3 regions of the Serratia sp. L9 genome follow, and region 1 is predicted to be linked to each of the others. Evidence: predicted binding sites of a transcription regulator. Region 1 holds the regulator's gene; each other region holds the start of a gene.
The links. Region 1 encodes CRP, which controls carbon source genes, mostly activating them, when cyclic AMP is high. Its sites were predicted from a motif close to ATGTGANNNNNNTCACAT; they were not measured.
Positions count from the first base shown of each region.

Region 1 (6,472 bases):
TTTTATTGGAAGTGGTGATTTAGGTTTGCCATTGAATGGATTTTTATGCATATTTTGTGATTATATTTTCATTCAATAGCTATCAGTCTGGAGCCAGTAATGACCGAAAAAACCGCAGTCACGCGCAGTACCTTTGATCAGGTTATCCTGCCTGTTTATGCACCGGCCCAGTTTGTACCGGTGAAGGGCAAAGGCAGCCGCGTATGGGATCAGCAGGGGAAAGAGTATATCGACTTCTCCGGGGGTATTGCGGTGACGGCGTTAGGCCACTGCCATCCGGCGCTGGTAGAAGCCTTAAAGCAGCAGGGCGAAACGCTGTGGCATACCAGTAACGTATTCACCAATGAACCTGCGCTGCGCCTGGCCACCAAACTGATCAACGCCACCTTCGCCGACCGGGTATTTTTTGCCAACTCGGGGGCGGAAGCCAATGAGGCCGCATTCAAGCTGGCTCGTCATTACGCCATCACCCGCCACAGCCCGTATAAAACCAAGATAATTGCCTTCAACAACGCTTTTCATGGCCGCACGCTGTTCACCGTTTCTGTCGGTGGCCAACCGAAATACTCTGACGGCTTCGGGCCAAAACCTGCCGATATCGTGCATGTACCCTTTAACGATCTGGCGGCAGTGAAAGCGGTAATGGACGATCACACCTGTGCGGTGGTGATGGAGCCGATCCAGGGGGAAGGCGGGATCACTGCGGCTGATGCTGCCTTCCTCAAGGGAGTGCGTGAGCTTTGTGACAAGCATCAGGCATTGCTGGTGTTTGATGAGGTACAAAGCGGGATGGGCCGCAGCGGCAAGCTGTTTGCCTATATGCATTACGGCATTACGCCAGACATCCTCACGACCGCCAAAGCGTTGGGGGGTGGGTTCCCGGTAAGTGCGATGCTGACCACGGAAGCGATCGCTTCGGTGATGCAGGTTGGCACGCATGGCACCACCTATGGCGGCAATCCGCTGGCATGTGCGGTGGCAGAGGCGGCATTGGACGTGATCAATACGCCGGAAGTCTTAAGCGGTATTGAGCAGCGCCGTGGGGTTTTTGTCCAGGCCTTGCAGGAGATCGACAAGAAGTATGATGTTTTCAGCGATATTCGCGGCATGGGCTTGCTGATTGGCGCAGAGTTGAAAGCGGGTTATCACGGCAAGGCGCGTGATTTCCTTACCGCTGCCGCTGCGCGTGGCTTGATGATCCTCAATGCCGGGCCGAATGTGATCCGTTTTGCTCCTTCGCTGGTGGTGGAACTGAAAGATATTGATGAAGGCATGGCACTGTTCGAACTGGCGGTACAGGATGTGATCAACGTCTGAGAAATGTGCAGGCGTCTGCTCGCCATACTTCAAGTCGCAGGCGTGTTGGCGACGCTTGGCTATCAGGTCCATCCGTGGACCTGATCCTGTCAGGGGCGCCGCAATCAGCGTTTAAATCTGTTATAAATCATATTTTTACGAATCGCCTGCGGCACTCAACTCGGTTCCTGACCGATTTTGCCCGACAGATTGGTCACCCCAGTCACCGCGTTTATCTCTGTTCCTGGGGTTTCCCAGACTTGCCGCCTGCCGCTGCTGGACAGGGAGGGATAAATGCCGCGAGCGCAGGGATGCGCAAGAGCCGCCAACTCGACTTACTTTGAGTATAAGCCAGCATCTTCAAGGATTACGCTCCTGCACTATCAGCTTTCCCGTAATTTCCGCTTCAGCCAGATCCCGTGGTGCGGCCGCTGGCGCCAGGCCAGTGACGAAATGGTATGCATCACGCTCAGGTGCGAAAGAATACGCCGCAGGTGGCGCTCCATTTCGGTGACTGGCATATCCGGGTGCAGATCCGGTAAACGCATAATGCTGTTGTTGGTGCTCGGGCCATCATATTCCAGCCGCTGCTGGCAACTTTGCAGTGCAATTTCAGAACTTTGCAGATACTCCTGCGCCAGTTTCGGCGTCAGCATATAGTGCTCGCGGGCCAAAATGGTCATTGCATTCAGGTGTTCGACAATAAACTGGTTATGCGTGATCCACAGCCGCATATCTGCCAGATAGTCCGATTCAAACCCCGGTTCCTGCATCGCCTGATTGAGCGAGGTAAACAGCGCATTGTGCGCCTGATTGACCTGCATACGCGCATAGGCCAACTGGGTGGCGTCCGGTTCCTGTTCTTTGAGCAGCAAACGCAATGCCGTCTGTTCTTGCTCCAGCGCCTGATGGGCGTTTTTACGCAGTTGGCCACTCTGCCACTGGGGCCATAGCCAGATGGTGCCGCCAAACACCAGCACGCAACCAATAAGGGTGTCGATCAGCCGGGGGATCAGGAAATGGCTGCCGTCGAGTGCCAATATTTGCAACGTGTAGACCGCCGTAACGGTGAACCCCATTACCGCCAACCCGTAGTTCTTACGCAAGATCAGATAGGCCGCCAGAGTCATTGCCAGCATGATGCTCAGCGTTACATTCTCTGGCAGTTGCAGTTGTAACAGCCCGGCGGCAATCACCAGCCCGGCCAGCGTACCGAGCGCACGGTGCTGGATCCTTACCCGTGTGGCGTTATAGCCGTTCTGGCTGACCAGCATGATGGTCAGTAAGATCCAATAGGGTTTCGGCAGGTTGAAAATCATGCCCAGGCTGCTGCCTACCGCCAAGATCACCCCTAGCCGGGCCGCATTACGCAGGGCGTTGGATTTAAACGACAGGTAGCTGGCTACCGCAGGCCAGAACGGCAGGCGTGTCTGGTTGGCCATCAGGTTGCGGCGATACAGCGGGTGCTGGGTGCGCAGCAGGCGCGCTATGCGGCTGAAGTGATAATAACAGAACTGACCAACCGGATTATCGGCATGCTGAGCGGCCACTTTCTCCAGCGCGGCCAGCTCGTTCTTCATGCTGAAACGGGCAGAGTGCCGATGATAGAGAATATCGTCGGCCACTATGCGCAGGCGTGCCGCGATCACCTGGGCGTTACGGCGGATAATTGCTTCGGCCTGGCTCTGCTCAACCAGCTTTTGCACTTCTTCCGGCAGATGCAGGCTGACGGTAATGTGCTCCTGCAGATCGAGCGCTACCTGGAAAGTGCGGCGCAGGCGTTTTTGCTCCAGATTATTGGTATGGGGCAGAAAGTTGAGCTGCTGATACAGCAGGCTAATCAGGTCCATCACTTTCTGCTGGCGTTGCAGCAGCGGTGGCAGAGCAGTTTCTGGATCGGTGTGTTGAGTCAGCAGCGAGTATTTGGCTTCAAAATAGTCGGCTAGCTGCCGATAGAGCTGGTTCAGGGATTCGCGCATCGGCTGCTCTTTCCACAATTTGAACCAGAACCAGGTAAACAGCCCGTACCAGGCGGTGCCTACGGCATACAGCAAGGGGGCATGCCATATCGGGACGGTACCGGCCATGCTGAGAGAGAAGATGGCGGCAACCAGTGCTGCAGGCAGCAGGCGGGCATGCAGTGGGCTAATTTCACCACTGACACCAAGCAGCAGCGCCATAACCAGCATCAGTAAGGGGAGTGGGAGGTGCCAAAGCAGAGCCTGTTGCAGCAAAATGCTGCTGATGGCGAATAGCGAACCGCCAACCATCAGGCGTTTGAAAAAGCGTTTATGAGGCGTATCCAGCCCGGCGATATTACAGCAGGCGGGAACCAGCGAGAACATCATGCCCAATTGCAGGTTACCAATCAGCAGGCCAAAAGCCACCGGTAAACACAGCACCAGCGTTTGGCGCAGTGCATAGTTGACTTCCGGGTGGTAAATCAGGCGGCGCCACATGGTTTGCTATTCAGCAGGCAAAAAAACGGCGCATTGATGCGCCGCTTCTTCAGGGATTAACGTGTACCGTACACGACAATGGTTTTGCCGTGAGCGGAAATCAGATTCTGATCTTCGAGCATCTTCAAAATACGACCAACGGTTTCACGTGAACAACCGACGATCTGGCCAATTTCCTGGCGGGTGATCTTGATCTGCATGCCATCTGGGTGAGTCATGGCATCAGGCTGTTTTGCCAGGTTCAGCAAGGTTTGCGCGATGCGGCCGGTAACATCAAGGAAGGCGAGGTTACCCACTTTCTCTGAGGTAATTTGCAGGCGGTTTGCCATCTGAGCGGACAGGCGCATCAGAATATCCGGGTTAACCTGGATCAACTGGCGGAATTTCTTGTAGGAAATTTCAGCCACTTCACAGGCCGTTTTTGCCCTTACCCAGGCGCTACGTTCCTGGCCTTCTTCAAATAATCCAAGCTCGCCGATGAAATCCCCCTGGTTAAGGTAGGACAGGATCATCTCTTTACCTTCTTCATCTTTAATCAGCACCGCAACGGAGCCTTTCACGATGTAGTAAAGCGTTTCGGCCTTTTCACCTTGGTGAATCAGCGTACTCTTTGATGGATATTTGTGGATATGACAATGAGACAGGAACCATTCAAGAGTCGGGTCTGTTTGCGGTTTGCCGAGAACCATTCGCTGTTATCCTCTGTTGTTATCGCTGCCTTGTATCACAGGGGTCAGAGTTCCCTGTAAAACGTGCTTATAGCCTGGGGTTTTAGTTGTGGCTATCAACAGGTTTTGAGGCGTGTTATAGAAATACGCTTGTGCTCTAGCATATTAACTTGCGCGAAGTGCTGCAAGCTACATTCTGTTAACATACCAATATAGGGGCCTTTCCTTGGACATTTCCCTGAAATCGGTGACCTGGAAAGAGTTGTTGCGGCTCTGTTTGTAGCACAGAGTGAGGCGGGTGTCTTGTGTTGTCTCGCTTCAGCATGATTAGCGTCAGGTTCCGTTGCCAGTTTCTATACGAAAGCGTACCCTGTTTTTGAGAAATTAACCGGAGTGTACAAAATGCAGGCAAGAGTTAAGTGGGTGGAAGGACTGACATTCTTGGGTGAATCTGCGTCTGGCCATCAGATTTTGATGGATGGAAACGCTGGTGATAAAGCACCCAGCCCAATGGAGATGGTGTTGATGTCCGTAGGCGGTTGCAGCGCCATCGATGTGGTGGCTATTTTGCAAAAAGGCCGTAACGACGTTCGTGATTGCGAGGTGAAGCTGACCTCTGAGCGTCGTGAGGAAGCCCCTCGTTTGTTTACCCATATCAACCTGCATTTTATTGTTAGCGGCAAAGGGCTGACCTATAAGATTGTAGAGCGCGCGGTTGACCTTTCTGCCGAGAAGTACTGCTCCGTTTCGCTGATGCTGGGCAAAGCTGCCAACATCACCCACAGCTTTGAAATCCGCGAAGTAGCCTGAGCCTTACCAGGCGTAGCGCTGGCAATGAAGGCGCAATAAATCCAGAAATCGCCGCGCCGTTACGGTCAGTGGCGATTTCTGCGAATACAACACGCAATACTGTGCCTGCGGCAGGCTGTCGATAGGTAACGTCACCAGTTGGTGCTGCAAATTAAACGGCGCACTCATCGCCCGTGCCACGATGGTCAGATAGTTGGTCTGCATAACCATATTCAACCCACATACCACCGAGTCTGAACGTATAGGCGCGTGGATCAATTGCTGATAGAACGAGCCGAGCACCGATTGCAGTTGCTGGTAATACCCCATATCAGTTTCCGGTAATAACCATTTGGCCTCACAAAGCTCATCAAGCGATGTCGCCTGTCCCAGCGGATGGCCCTGGCGGGCGATGATGCAAAATGATGCGCTGAACAGCGGTTCGCGAACCAAATCTTCCAGGGGTAGCTCCTGGCTTACGGTGCCTACGGCAAAATCCAGACGCCCTTCGCGCAGGGCGGGCAGCAAGGTGGAAAGCTGCGCCTCGCGGATCAGCACATTGGCCTGCGGGAACGGCTGTTTAAAGTCTTCGACCAGTGCGGGTAATACCGTGAGTGCCAATAAAGAAGAGCAACCGATAGCCACGCTGCCTTGCGAATGCTGGTTCAACTGCTGGATCTCGTCGGCGGCACGTTGTAATTCTTCCAGAATCAACTGCATCCGCAGGGCAAATGCCCGGCCAGTTTCGGTCAGCGTCATCCCCTGGCTGCTGCGAATGATCAATTGGGTTTCCAGGATCTGTTCCAGTTCGCGGATGGTACGGCTCACCGCCGGTTGAGATTGCCCCAGCGCACGCGCAGCCCCGCGAATACTGCCGCTGCGGATCACCTGCTGGAATACCTTTAGCTGCTGTAACTTCGGTAAGTAGCGCATTCCTGTCCCTATCAGTAAAAAGTATCACCCCTTACAAAATTGTATCTTATGCCGCCATTAAAAAGCCGCTAGTTTCGATGTTGTTGATATAAGTGATTGTTATTAAAAATATAAAGTGATTCAGATCACACTATCATAATACGCCTGCCCTGCCGGAGGCTTACCTGGGTGATAACTTAAAGGAATATCAGCGATGAAAAATCGTTCACTGATGATTTTTTTGCTGTTTGTAGGTTATGTCGTGGTTTACATCGATAAAACCGTGATGGGTTTTGCACTGTTGCCCATCGAGCGTGAGTTTAATTTGCAGGCGGAACAGCTGGGTTA
Region 1 is NZ_CP192591.1:1,540,427-1,546,898, forward strand. It holds gene argD (bifunctional acetylornithine/succinyldiaminopimelate transaminase) at 100-1,317, shown strand; gene ACQ86O_RS07165 (YccS/YhfK family putative transporter) at 1,680-3,755, opposite strand; gene crp (cAMP-activated global transcriptional regulator CRP) at 3,812-4,444, opposite strand; gene ACQ86O_RS07175 (OsmC family protein) at 4,826-5,233, shown strand; gene ACQ86O_RS07180 (LysR substrate-binding domain-containing protein) at 5,237-6,145, opposite strand; partial or broken gene ACQ86O_RS07185 (MFS transporter) at 6,411-6,472, shown strand, end outside.

Region 2 (6,472 bases), 370 kb from region 1:
CAGAACCGCCAGCAGAATAACGGCTGCTTTCACGATCATTTGGTAGTAGGAAGAAACACCCAGTAAATTCAAACCATTATTCAGGAAGCCAAGGATCAGCGCCCCGATCAATGTACCAACGATACGCCCTTTACCGCCAGCCAGGCTGGTACCGCCCAGAACAACCGCGGCAATAGCATCCAGCTCATAACCCGTACCGGCAGTGGGTTGTGCCGAGGACAGGCGCGCTACTTCGATAACCCCCGCCAATGCCGCTAACAGGCCACACAGGGAGTAAACGATGATTTTAACTTTATCGACGCTGATACCGGAAAGCCGGGTCGCAGATTCGTTGCCACCTAAAGCATAGATATAGCGGCCAAGACGGGTGTGATGCAGCATATACCAGGCGGCGATAAACACGATCGCCATAATCCAGATCGGGGTCGGCACCCCCAGCGGGCGGCCGATGCCGAACCAGCCGAACGTGTCGGCAACGTCGGTAAAGCCGGTATTAATTGGGCTACCGTTGGTGTACACCATGGTCACACCACGCAATAACAGCATCATCACCAGCGTGGCGATAAACGCCTGAACTTTGCCTTTGGCAACGATAACCCCGGTGCAGGCCCCCACCGCAGCCCCCAATGCCAACGCTGCCGCTACGGCTACCACCGCATTGACTTCAAAACCCACAATGGAAGCGGCTACCGCTCCGGTCAGCGCCAGTAACGATCCCACGGACAGATCGATGCCGGAGGTGAGGATAACTAACGTCATGCCAACCGCCATAATGGCGTTCACCGACGTTTGCTGCAGAATATTGAACAGGTTATTGACGGTAAAGAAATTCGGGCTCATTGAAGAGACCACGGCAATCAGCACCAGCAGCGCAATCAGCGATTTCTGCTCCAACAGCCACTCTTTACTGAACCAGCGCTTTGCGACACTCTGTGAACTCATATCTGATTACTCCTGCTTTACGCCGTATTGCTTGCCGACGGCCGCTGCCATCAGCACTTCCTGGGTGGCCTGTTCAATCGGGAATTCACCGCTGAGGTGGCCTTCGTGCATCACCAGAATGCGGTCACTCATCCCCAGCACCTCCGGCATCTCCGAAGACACCAGAATGATGCTCAGCCCTTCCTGTTTGAACTGGTTGATTAACTGATAGATCTCTTTCTTTGCCCCCACGTCGACACCGCGTGTCGGTTCATCGAGGATCAACACCTTTGGCCGGGTCATCAAGCCACGGGCGATAGCCACTTTCTGCTGATTCCCCCGGACAGCAGGCCGATAGGCTGCTCCATCGAAGGCGTTTTGATGTTGAACAGGCGAATAAAATCGCTCACGGCTACCTGTTCATCCGCATGTTTCAGGCTGCCACCGGCACGGCTGAAGTAGCGCAGAGCGGTCAGAGACATGTTTTCCTTCACCGACATCCCCAGCACCAGGCCATCGCGCTTACGGTCTTCAGAGATATAAACGATGCCATGTGCCAAACCGTCCTGGGGAGAACGCGTCACGACGTCGTGACCATCGAGGTTCACAGTGCCGCTTTTACATGGCGCGGCACCGTACAGAATTTTCATTAACTCGGTGCGGCCAGCCCCCATCAGGCCAGCAACCCCCAAAATCTCACCGCGATACAAAGTGAAACTGACGTCATTCACGCCAGGGCCAGAAACATGGCTGACCTGCAGGCGCTGCTCACCCCGCGGCAGGTTCAAGCGCGGATACTGCTCTTCCAGCTTGCGGCCTACCATCATTTCAATCAGCGTATCTTCCTGTAGCTCGGCAACCGGGCGTTCAGCAATAAACTGCCCGTCACGGAACACCGTAACGTCGTCGCAGATTTCAAAGATTTCCTTCAGGCGATGGGAGATATAAACGATGCCACGGCCTTCGGCTTTCAGCTCGTTAATCACTTTAAACAGCGAGGCAGTTTCGGTATCAGTCAGCGCGTCCGTCGGTTCATCCATAATGATGACTTTGGATTCAAAACTCAGCACCTTGGCGATTTCCACCATTTGCTGATCGCCGATCGATAATTCTCCCACCAGCCGGTGGCTGCTGTAACGCAGGTTCAGGCGTGCCAGCAGTTTATCCGCTTCGGCATACATGCGTTTCCAATCAATTCGGCCAAAACGGTTAACAAACTCACGGCCAAGAAAGATGTTTTCGGCAATGGTCAGTTGCGGGATCAGGTTCAGTTCCTGGTGGATGATGCCGATGCCGGCTTCCTGCGAGTCTTTCGGCCCGTTGAAAAGGACTTCTTTACCCAGAAAATACTGGCTGCCAGCGTCTTTGTTGTAAATGCCGGTCAGCACTTTCATCATGGTGGACTTCCCGGCGCCGTTTTCCCCCACCAGCGCCATCACCCTGCCGGGATAAACGCTTAGGGCGGCGCCAGAAAGCGCCTTAACGCCGGGAAAGGCTTTATCGATCCCTTTCAGTTGCAGTAAAGGTTGCATAAATGCCTCAGAAAGTTACGCCGGCGCACAGGATCACATTCGCGTAAGGCGAACATTCTCCACTGCGGATAACGCACCGGCTTTGTTCAGTTTGCGCTTTAAAAGCGCTGTGGCTGATATAGCTTATGCTGATGGTGTTTCCCTGGAGTTGGCCAAGTTGTGTCAGTTGAGCCAGCAACGCTTCATGGAGTGGCGGATTATGTTTAACAATCTCTTGTGCCAGAATAGCGCTTTCTACCTGCATTTCCTGCGTCACCACCCCGACCACTTGTAAAAACGTCGGCACTCCTTGAGTCAAAGCCAGATCGATGCGCTGCGTACCCGCCGGGATGGGCAGCCCCGCATCACCAATAGTGATCTGATCGGTATGACCGAGGCGGGAAACAACTGCGGAAACTTCAGAATTCAGTAGTACGCCTTTTTTCATGATTTTACTCCGACAGCGAAACGTTTCGCTCATTAAGGAGTTTAAAAAACACCGGAGGAAGGCAACTGCGAAATAACGAAAATGTGATCGCCATCGAAACGTTTCGCTCGCGTTCAACAACGGGATAAAAAAAGGCTCAGCCAATGCTGAGCCCTTAATTTATATCTCGACCTGGGTTCCCAGTTCGATCACACGGTTTGGCGGGATCTCAAACTGATCCGGAGCACGCAGTGCGTTGCGGCTCAGCGCGATAAACAGTTTGCCGCGCAGGAACAGATACCATGGCCGTTTGGTGAGGATCAGCGATTCATGGGACATAAAGAACGAAGTTTCCATCATCCGGCAAGGTAATCCTTCCAGACCACAACGGTGGAAGACTTCCTCGACGTTTGGCGTTTCTCGCCAACCATAACTGGCCACCACGCGCCAGAAGGTCGGCGACAATTGTTCGATAGTTACCCGGCGAACATTATGCACATAGGGAGCATCTTCGGTACGTAAGGTCAGCAACACTACCCGCTCATGCAACACCTTGTTGTGCTTGAGGTTATGTAACAGCGCAAACGGGATCACATTAATAGCCCGCGACATAAACACCGCAGTGCCAGGCACGCGAACCGGCGGCGATTTTTCCAGCGAGGCAATCAATGCCTCAAGGGAATTACCGTGCTCGTGCATCCGGCGCAGCAGGCGGAAACGTTCGCTCTTCCAGGTAGTCATAATGATAAACATGACCAATGCCAGCGTCAGCGGCAACCAACCACCAGAGAACAATTTCAAGGCGTTGGCCGAGAACATCGGCAGATCAATAATCAGCAGGATAACCAAGATACCTACCGCCAGGAAGCGGTTCCATTGCCAGTTTTTAATTGCTACCGAAGTGATAAGAATACTGGTCAATACCATGGTGCCGGTAACCGCTATACCGTAAGCCGCTGCCAGATTGCTGGAGTGTTCGAAGCCAACAATCACCAGCACCACCGCGATGTACAGCGTCCAGTTAATCATTGGGATATAGATCTGGCCAGATTCCATTTCCGAGGTATGAATGATACGCATCGGCGACAAGTACCCCAGACGCACGGCCTGACGGGTTAAAGAAAAGACGCCGGAGATCACCGCCTGCGAGGCGATAACCGTCGCCAATGTGGCCAGTATCAACAGCGGGATCAGTGCCCAATCGGGTGCCAACAGGAAGAACGGGTTTTTGATCGCCTCTGGATTTTTCAGCAACAAGGCCCCCTGCCCGAAGTAGTTGAGCACCAGCGAAGGCAGCACCACGGTGAACCAGGCCAGGCGGATCGGGAATTTACCAAAATGGCCCATATCCGCATACAGGGCTTCCACACCGGTAATAGAAAGCACCACCGCGCCCAGGGCGAAGAACGACACCTTCTTATATTCGACAAAGAAGTTGAATGCCCATTTAGGGTTCAACGCCTGTAATACTTCCGGGTTGGCGATGATGCTGCGCGCACCTAGTACCGCCAAAACGATAAACCACAACAGCATCACCGGGGCAAAAAGTTTACCCACGCTGCCGGTACCGTGCTTTTGGATAGCAAACAGTAAGGTCAGAACCAGAATAGACAAAGGAACAATATAGGTATCCAACGACGGCGCCGCGATTTCCAGCCCTTCTATCGCCGACATGACCGATATCGCCGGGGTGATAACCACCTCACCATAAAAGAAGCTGCCGCCAATCAGGCCGAGGATCACCAGTAATGAGGTCGTGCGCGGCGACGTATTGCGCCCAGCCAATGACATCAATGTCAGTATCCCCCTTCACCGGCGTTATCTGCACGCATGACATAGGTGAGATACTTTAGGGAAACGATGACAATCAGCATCCAGAAGATCAGAGAGAGGAAGCCAAACACCACATCAGGGCGAACATCAAACCCATAATGACCCGAAAAGCACTCTCTTAAGGTGTAAAGCGGGCTGGTACCAATATCACCGTAAACGACCCCAATGGCCGCCAGCGTAACCGCTGACAATGACTGTTTATGTTCTGTGCTCATAATTTATTTCTTTTGCTGGATCATCCGGCAGCCGATGTATCCGCATCAGGCTAAAGATACGGGCTCTAAGTGCCGTTACGCCTTCTTAAGGGCGCTCAGTATGCACCAATTATGGTACTTGCCTACTCTTATATCTGCCCCGAAAAATAAACAAAATGTGAACCAGCACCCCTTTTGATAATAGAAAATTTTTACTAATCAACAAGCTATACTGGTAAAAATAATGGTGGTTTATCATTAGATTCTCCAGCAAGATTGCCTGACAGCCTGATTAACAGGCGCTAACCCACGGACAACGCGGACTATTTTATGGCGTCATCTTCACTTCTGGCAGAACGGATTTCCCGCCTCAGCAGTGCGCTGGAGAGCGGCCTCTATGAACGGCAAGAAGCTATCAGGCTTTGTTTGCTGGCAGCACTGTGCGGCGAAAGCGTTTTCCTGCTCGGCCCGCCGGGCATCGCTAAAAGCCTGATAGCGCGCCGGTTGAAATTTGCCTTCCGCAATGCCCGTTCATTTGAATACCTGATGACGCGCTTTTCCACTCCGGAAGAGGTGTTTGGCCCGCTATCTATCCAGGCCCTGAAAGATGAAGGCCGCTACCAGCGTTTAACCGCCGGTTATCTACCTGAAGCAGAGATCGTTTTTCTTGATGAAATCTGGAAAGCGGGTCCGGCAATCCTCAATACCCTGCTGACCGCGATCAACGAACGTCGCTTTCGCAACGGCAACAGTGAGGAACCTATCCCGCTGCGCCTGCTGGTCACCGCCTCGAATGAATTACCTGACGCCGACAGCAGTCTTGAAGCGCTGTATGACCGGATGCTTATCCGCCTATGGCTGGATAAGGTGCAGGATAAACAGAACTTCCGTTCTCTGCTGGTCAGCCGCCAGAGCGAAAGCGAAAACCCGGTGCCTGAGGCGCTGAGCATCAGCGATGAGGAGTTCCACCAGTGGCAACCACTCATCGATAAGGTCAAACTGCCGGAAAACTGCTTTGAATTGATCTTCGTACTGCGCCAGCGGCTGGATGCGTTGGAACAGGCACCTTATGTTTCCGACCGCCGCTGGAAAAAATCCTTAAGGTTACTGCAGGCCTGCGCATTTTTCAGTGGTCGTGAGAGCATTGTACCGCTGGATTTGATGCTGCTGAAAGATTGCCTGTGGCACGATCAGACTTCGTTAAAACTGTTGCAACAGCAAGTGGACCAACTGCTGACCGAGCAGGCTTACCAGCAACAAACCCTGCTGATCCAGTTACAACAGACTCATACCCGTTGGATGCAGCATCAACAGCAGCAAAGCCATCGTCAGGCTATCCAACTGGTGAAAAAAGGCGGCATGTTCAGCCGCAAACCACAATATGCTCTGGCGCAGCCCTTTGGCGGCACCACCTTGACGCTATTGCTGCAAAAACCGCTGCAGTTACACGACATCCAGGTTAACCACTTGAGTATCGAAAACAGCATGCTGGAAAACTGGCTGCAAAAAGGCGGCGATGTGCGCGCCAAGCTTAACGGCATCGGTTTTGCTCAGCAGATCGAGCTAGAAGTTGACGAGCAACTGCA
Region 2 is NZ_CP192591.1:1,165,781-1,172,252, reverse strand. It holds gene rbsC (ribose ABC transporter permease) at 1-942, opposite strand, end outside; partial or broken gene rbsA (ribose ABC transporter ATP-binding protein RbsA) at 949-2,453, opposite strand; gene rbsD (D-ribose pyranase) at 2,461-2,880, opposite strand; partial or broken gene kup (low affinity potassium transporter Kup) at 3,040-4,907, opposite strand; gene ravA (ATPase RavA) at 5,217-6,472, shown strand, end outside.
Region 2: the regulator CRP is predicted to act here: its motif matches at 2,962-2,979, upstream of rbsD (D-ribose pyranase).

Region 3 (6,472 bases), 1.2 Mb from region 1:
TCTCGTATTCTGGCGAGCAGATCAACGTACGCGATCGCCTGTCGCTGGATGGCAAACGTGCGGGCAGCTACTTCAACCACCAACTCGTGGAGTCGATTCAGGGCAAAGATGGCCCGCTTGGCTTTATTCGTGTGACGCTCGATACCCACGTTCTGGCCACCGAATCCAAACAGGTGGATAACACCACCAACCTGCTACGCCTGATGATCCTGCTGGCGTTGGCCATCGGCATTATCCTGGCGCGCACGCTGTTGCAGGGCCGCCGTAGCCGCTGGCAGCAGTCGCCCTATCTGCTGACCGCTAATACGCCATTAGCCGAAGGCGATCAGCCGGAAGAAAAGACCGAAGAAAAGACCGAGGAAAAGACCGAAGAAAAGACCGAAGAAAACGCCGAAGAAAAAGAAGAGACGAAAAAAGGCTGAGAGTTCCCACGCTACCTCAGCAGGGTTTATGAAGAGATTCGTGACTGGGAACGAAAGCGCATGGGCTGAATAAAAAGGATGATTAAAAAAGCCGTGCGGGGAGATGAATAGATTGGCGTAGGGGCGCAGCCTGCTGCGCCCACATAAATATTACGCGTTGTCGCCCAACAGCACAGATTCCAGCGCGATAACGATCATCTCGTTAAAGGTGGTCTGGCGTTCGGCAGCGGTGGTCGCTTCGTGACGCAGGATATGGTCGGATACGGTGCAGATGGTCAGTGCTTTGCAGCCGAATTCTTCATACAACTCTGCGGCTACGCCGTAAATACCCGCGGCTTCCATTTCCACACCCAGGATGCCGTACTTTTTCATCACCTGGAACATATCTGGATCTGGCGTGTAGAACAGATCGGCAGAGAAGATGTTACCCACGCGAGCCGGGATGCCCTGAGCAGCCGCTGCGTCTACCGCATTGCGCACCATATCGAAATCCGCGATGGCAGCATAGTCATGACCTTTGAAACGCATGCGGTTCACGTTGGAATCGGTACACGCCCCCATGCCAATCACCACATCGCGCAGTTTCACATCATCACGTACCGCACCGCAGGAACCCACACGGATGATCTTCTTCACGCCAAATTCAGCAATCAGCTCACGCGCATAAATTGAGCAGGATGGGATCCCCATGCCATGACCCATTACGGAGATTTTGCGGCCTTTGTAGGTACCGGTGAAGCCCAACATGCCACGCACGTTGTTAACTTCTACCGCGCCTTCCAGGAAGGTTTCTGCGATGTATTTTGCACGCAGCGGGTCCCCTGGCATCAAAACTACATCAGCGAAATCACCCATCTCGGCATTAATGTGCGGCGTAGCCATTCTCTCTTCCCTCATTTAATTTTTATTTAACAAGACACTAATTTAACACCAGCGCAATTTCTACCTTATGAATTTCCAGTTGCAGCCAACAACGCTGCAACTGGAAAGACCAGGTTTAAAACATGGACTTGCCATAATCCATCGGTGACACGCCAAAATAGCTGGCGACCGTCTGGCCGATGTCAGCGAAGGTTTCACGATGGCCCAATGAACCCGGTTTTACTTTAGGACCATAGACCAACACCGGGATGTGCTCGCGGGTGTGGTCAGTGCCAGGCCAGGTCGGATCACAGCCATGGTCAGCGGTAAAGATGATGATGTCATCTTCTTTAACCAGCTTCAGCAACTCAGGCAGACGGCGGTCAAACAGTTCCAGCGCGGCAGCGTAGCCCGCCACGTCACGGCGGTGGCCGTAAGAAGAGTCGAAGTCCACAAAGTTGGTGAATACGATAGTGTTGTCACCGGCCTTTTCCATTTCAATCAGGGTGGCATCGAACAGTGCATCGATCCCGGTGGCTTTCACTTTCTGGGTGATGCCCACGTTGGCGTAGATATCCGCAATCTTGCCGATGGAAACCACTTCGCCGCCCTTTTCATCCACCAGCTTCTTCAGCACGGTAGGTGCCGGTGGCTCAACGGCCAGATCGTGGCGGTTACCGGTACGCTGGAAGTTGCCTGGCTTATCACCCACGAATGGACGGGCGATCACGCGGCCAATGTTGTAGCCCCCTTCGGTCAGCTCTTCACGGGCGATTTCACACAGTTCGTACAGGCGATCCAGGCCAAAAGTCTCTTCATGGCAGGCGATCTGGAATACCGAGTCAGCAGAAGTGTAGAAAATCGGCTTGCCGGTTTTCATATGCTCTTCACCCAACTGATCCAGGATCACGGTACCAGAAGAGTGGCAGTTACCGAGGTAACCCGGCAGATTGGCGCGCTCAACCAGTTTATCCAGCAGTTCCTGCGGGAAGCTGTTGTGCTCATCCGAGAAGTAACCCCAGTCAAACAGCACAGGCACACCGGCGATTTCCCAGTGGCCAGACGGCGTATCTTTGCCAGAAGAAAGTTCACTGGCATAGCCGTATGCACCAATGATCTCGGCGTTTTTATCCAGACCTTGCGGGAACTTGCCGGTGGACTCTTCTGCCGCCTTGCCCAGACCCAGACGGCTGAGATTTGGCAGGGTCAGTGGGCCGCTACGGCCCACGTTGGCGTCACCACGCGCACAGACATCAGCAATGTGGCCAAGGGTATCGGAGCCTTCATCGCCAAAGCGTTTGGCATCTTCGCTGGCACCAATCCCAAATGAGTCTAATACCATAATAAATGTACGTTTCATTGTGCTCTCCTGCGTGTTCTCACGCTCAGGGGCGCAGCGAAAAAGCCGCTGCCGCTCCAGATTCTTTAAAGACAGATGTTATTCTGTGATGCGTTTGTACACCACCGGTGTAGCTGCCGGGGCCTTGCTGCCCAGCACCATCGCCGCGCGCACTGCATCTGCCGCCTGCTGCCAGCTCTCTTCGTCATTGGCGTGGATCATGGCTAATGGCAACTGGGCATCAACGCTGTCCCCCAGACGAGCCACATCTGTCAGGCCAACGCTGTAATCGATGCTGTCGGTAGCGCGACGGCGACCGCCGCCCAGAGACACCACCGCCATGCCCAATGCGCGGGTGTCCATCGCGGTGATAATGCCCGGTTTCTCGGCATAAATCGGTTTGCTCAGCGTCGCCGCTGGCAGGTAGCTGTCGTATCGCTCAACAAAATCAACCGGCCCGTTCTGCGCCGCTACCATGCGGCCAAACACTTCCGCCGCTTTACCATTATCCAGCACCGCCTGCAGTTTGGCCCGTGCATCAGCATCGTCGCTGGCCAGGCCACCAGAAATCAGCATTTCAACGCTCAGCGCCATGGTCACTTCCAGCAGCCGCGGGTTGCGATATTCGCCGGTCAGGAAGCGCACTGCCTCACGGACTTCCACCGCATTACCTGCGCTGGAAGCCAGCACCTGGTTCATGTCGGTGAGCAAGGCGGTGGTCTTGCAACCGGCACCGTTGGCTACGCCCACGATTGCCTGCGCCAAGTCCTCTGACAGTTGGTAAGTCGGCATAAAGGCACCGGAACCGACTTTCACATCCATCACCAGGGCATCCAGCCCTTCTGCCAGTTTCTTCGCCAGAATGGACGCGGTGATCAACGGGATGGAATCAACGGTTGCAGTAATATCACGGGTGGCATAGAAGCGTTTGTCTGCCGGTGCCAGCGAGCTGGTCTGGCCGATAATCGCTACGCCCACCTCTTTGATAATCTTACGGAAAGTATTATCATCAGGGAAAATGTTAAAGCCAGGGATCGCTTCCAGCTTGTCCAGCGTGCCGCCGGTGTGGCCCAGACCACGGCCTGAAATCATCGGCACGTAACCGCCACAGGCCGCCACCATCGGGCCAAGCATCAGCGAAGTCACGTCACCCACACCGCCGGTAGAATGTTTATCGACGATCGGGCCGTTCAGTGACAGGCTTTTCCAGTCAAGAACGGTGCCTGAATCACGCATCGCCATAGTCAGTGCCACGCGCTCCGGCATGGTCATATCGTGGAAATAGATGGTCATCGCCAGCGCGGCAATTTGCCCTTCGGAAACCACATTGTCGCGGATACCATTGATGAAGAAGCGGATTTCTGCTTCGCTCAGTGGCTGACCGTCACGTTTTTTACGGATTATTTCTTGTGCCAGGAACAAGGCATCCCCCTGTTTAAGCAAATGTAGAATAACTCGACACGCCAGTAGAACGTGTTACCGGTTCGGCATGGCCTGCGGTAACAAAACAGCGTGTCGTGGGATACCCCGTGGTTTCAGGCTGCGGCGAACAATGTTGCAGCCTGAAAGACCAAGGGTATTAGGATCAGTAACCGTTACCGGCAGCCTTGGTGCTGTGACCCAAGGTGGTCAGCAGGCTGGCTAACAGGCTCGAAGCACCAAAGCGGAAGTGGCGCGCATCGGCCCAGCCTTCACCCAGGAGGCGTTCGGCAAGCTGCAGATACTGCTGGGCATCTTCTGCCGTCCGCACGCCGCCAGCAGGCTTGAAGCCTACGCTTTTGGCCACGTTCATATCACGGATCACCGTCATCATCAGCTCGGCGCTTTCCAGCGTGGCGTTAACCGGCACTTTACCGGTAGAGGTTTTGATAAAGTCTGCCCCGGCCTTGATGGAGATCTCAGATGCCTGGCGGATCAGATGCGCCTGCTTCAGCTCACCGGTTTCGATGATCACTTTCAGCAGCACGTTAGCTGCGGCACAAGCCTGTTTGCACTGTTTTACCAGCTCAAAACCGACTTTATCGTCACCGGCCATCAGGGCACGGTAAGGGAATACCACGTCAACTTCGTCGGCACCGTAGGCGATGGCCGCACGGGTTTCGGCCAAGGCAATGTCGATATCATCATTGCCATGCGGGAAGTTGGTTACGGTGGCAATACGGATATCCGGTGTCCCTTGTTCACGCAGAGTCTTACGTGCAATCGGGATAAAACGCGGATAAATGCAGATAGCGGCAGTGTGGCCTGCCGGGCTGTTCGCCTGACGACACAGCGCGATCACCTTTTCATCGGTGTCATCATCGTTCAGCGTGGTTAAATCCATCAGGTTCAGCGCACGTTGCGCTGCTGCGGTTAATTCGGTCATAAAACTCTCCAACTGAGCACTCAGGTGTTGGCGAGCGGACTTGGTTCCTTGAAGATAGCTCGTGAAATACGGATTCTACGACAGCAACTGAGATCCTTCTCACCGCACATAGCCCTTCGTTATCGAACAGCCTGTTAAAACTATTTGAACACGATAGCGCCGGTTTATTTGTGTTCTTACTCACAGTCTATGAAAGAGAACTGTAACGGAAAGGAATTATATGTGAAATACATCACAAAATAACGCGATATTGTTCACAAATTCACTAATAGGGATGAATAAGAAATGACGGGCACCTTTCAGGGTGCCCGCTTTCAGCGTTACCTGGCTGCATCAGGGCCAGATCGGCGGTTTCAGAGATAAAAAGTATAGCTTACAGCGCCAAAAAGAACCCGGCGATAGTGGCACTCATCAGGTTGGAAAGTGTACCGGCCGCTACCGCTTTCAGCCCAAAACGCGCGATGTCGTGCCGACGGTTAGGCGCCATACTGCCCAGCCCACCGAGCAGGATCGCGACGGAAGAGAGGTTGGCAAAACCGCATAGCGCGAAGGAGATAATCGCCTTGGTATGTTGTGACAATACCTGCAACCCTTCAGCGGCCACCACGTCGTCCGGGCGCAGATAAGCACCAAAGTTCATATAGGCAACGAATTCGTTAACGATAATCTTCTGGCCGATAAAGGAACCCGCCACCATCGCTTCGTTCCAGGGCACACCGATCAGGAAAGCTATCGGCGAGAAGATCCAACCCAGTATCAGCTCCAGAGAGAGTTGCGGGAAGTTGAACCAGCCACCTACGCCGCCCAAGATGCCGTTAAGCACCGCAATCAGGGCAATAAACGCCAACAACATCGCCCCCACGTTGAGCGCCAGTTGCATCCCGGAAGCCGCTCCCGAAGCCGCCGCGTCAATGACGTTGGCCGGGCGATCTTCTTTGGCGATCAGCGCCATCGCATCGTCATGATCATGTGACTTTTCGGTTTCCGGCACCATCAGCTTGGCAAACAACAGCCCGCCAGGGGCTGCCATGAAGGAAGCGGCAATCAGGTATTCCAGCGGCACCCCCATCTGAGCGTAACCGGCCAGCACTGAACCGGCCACGGAGGCCAGGCCGCCACACATTACGGCAAACAGTTCAGACTGGGTCATGGTGGCAATATACGGGCGTACCACCAACGGGGCTTCAGTCTGGCCAACGAATATATTGGCCGTTGCCGACAGCGACTCAGTGCGCGATGTACCCAGCAGTTTCTGCAAGCCGCCGCCGAGGATTTTGATCACCAGTTGCATGATGCCCAGATAGTAGAGCACTGCAATCAGCGAGGAGAAGAACACGATCACCGGCAGGACACGCAGGGCAAACACGAAACCGCCGCCACCGAAGACTTCAAACATTTTGTCAGAAACCAGGCCACCGAAGATAAATGAAATACCTTCATTACCGTAAGCGATGACATTGGCCACCCCTTCAGACATACCACCGA
Region 3 is NZ_CP192591.1:291,182-297,653, forward strand. It holds gene ACQ86O_RS01250 (YtjB family periplasmic protein) at 1-422, shown strand, start outside; gene deoD (purine-nucleoside phosphorylase) at 573-1,304, opposite strand; gene deoB (phosphopentomutase) at 1,420-2,643, opposite strand; gene deoA (thymidine phosphorylase) at 2,722-4,044, opposite strand; gene deoC (deoxyribose-phosphate aldolase) at 4,208-4,987, opposite strand; gene ACQ86O_RS01275 (NupC/NupG family nucleoside CNT transporter) at 5,361-6,472, opposite strand, start outside.
Region 3: the regulator CRP is predicted to act here: its motif matches at 5,208-5,225, upstream of deoC (deoxyribose-phosphate aldolase).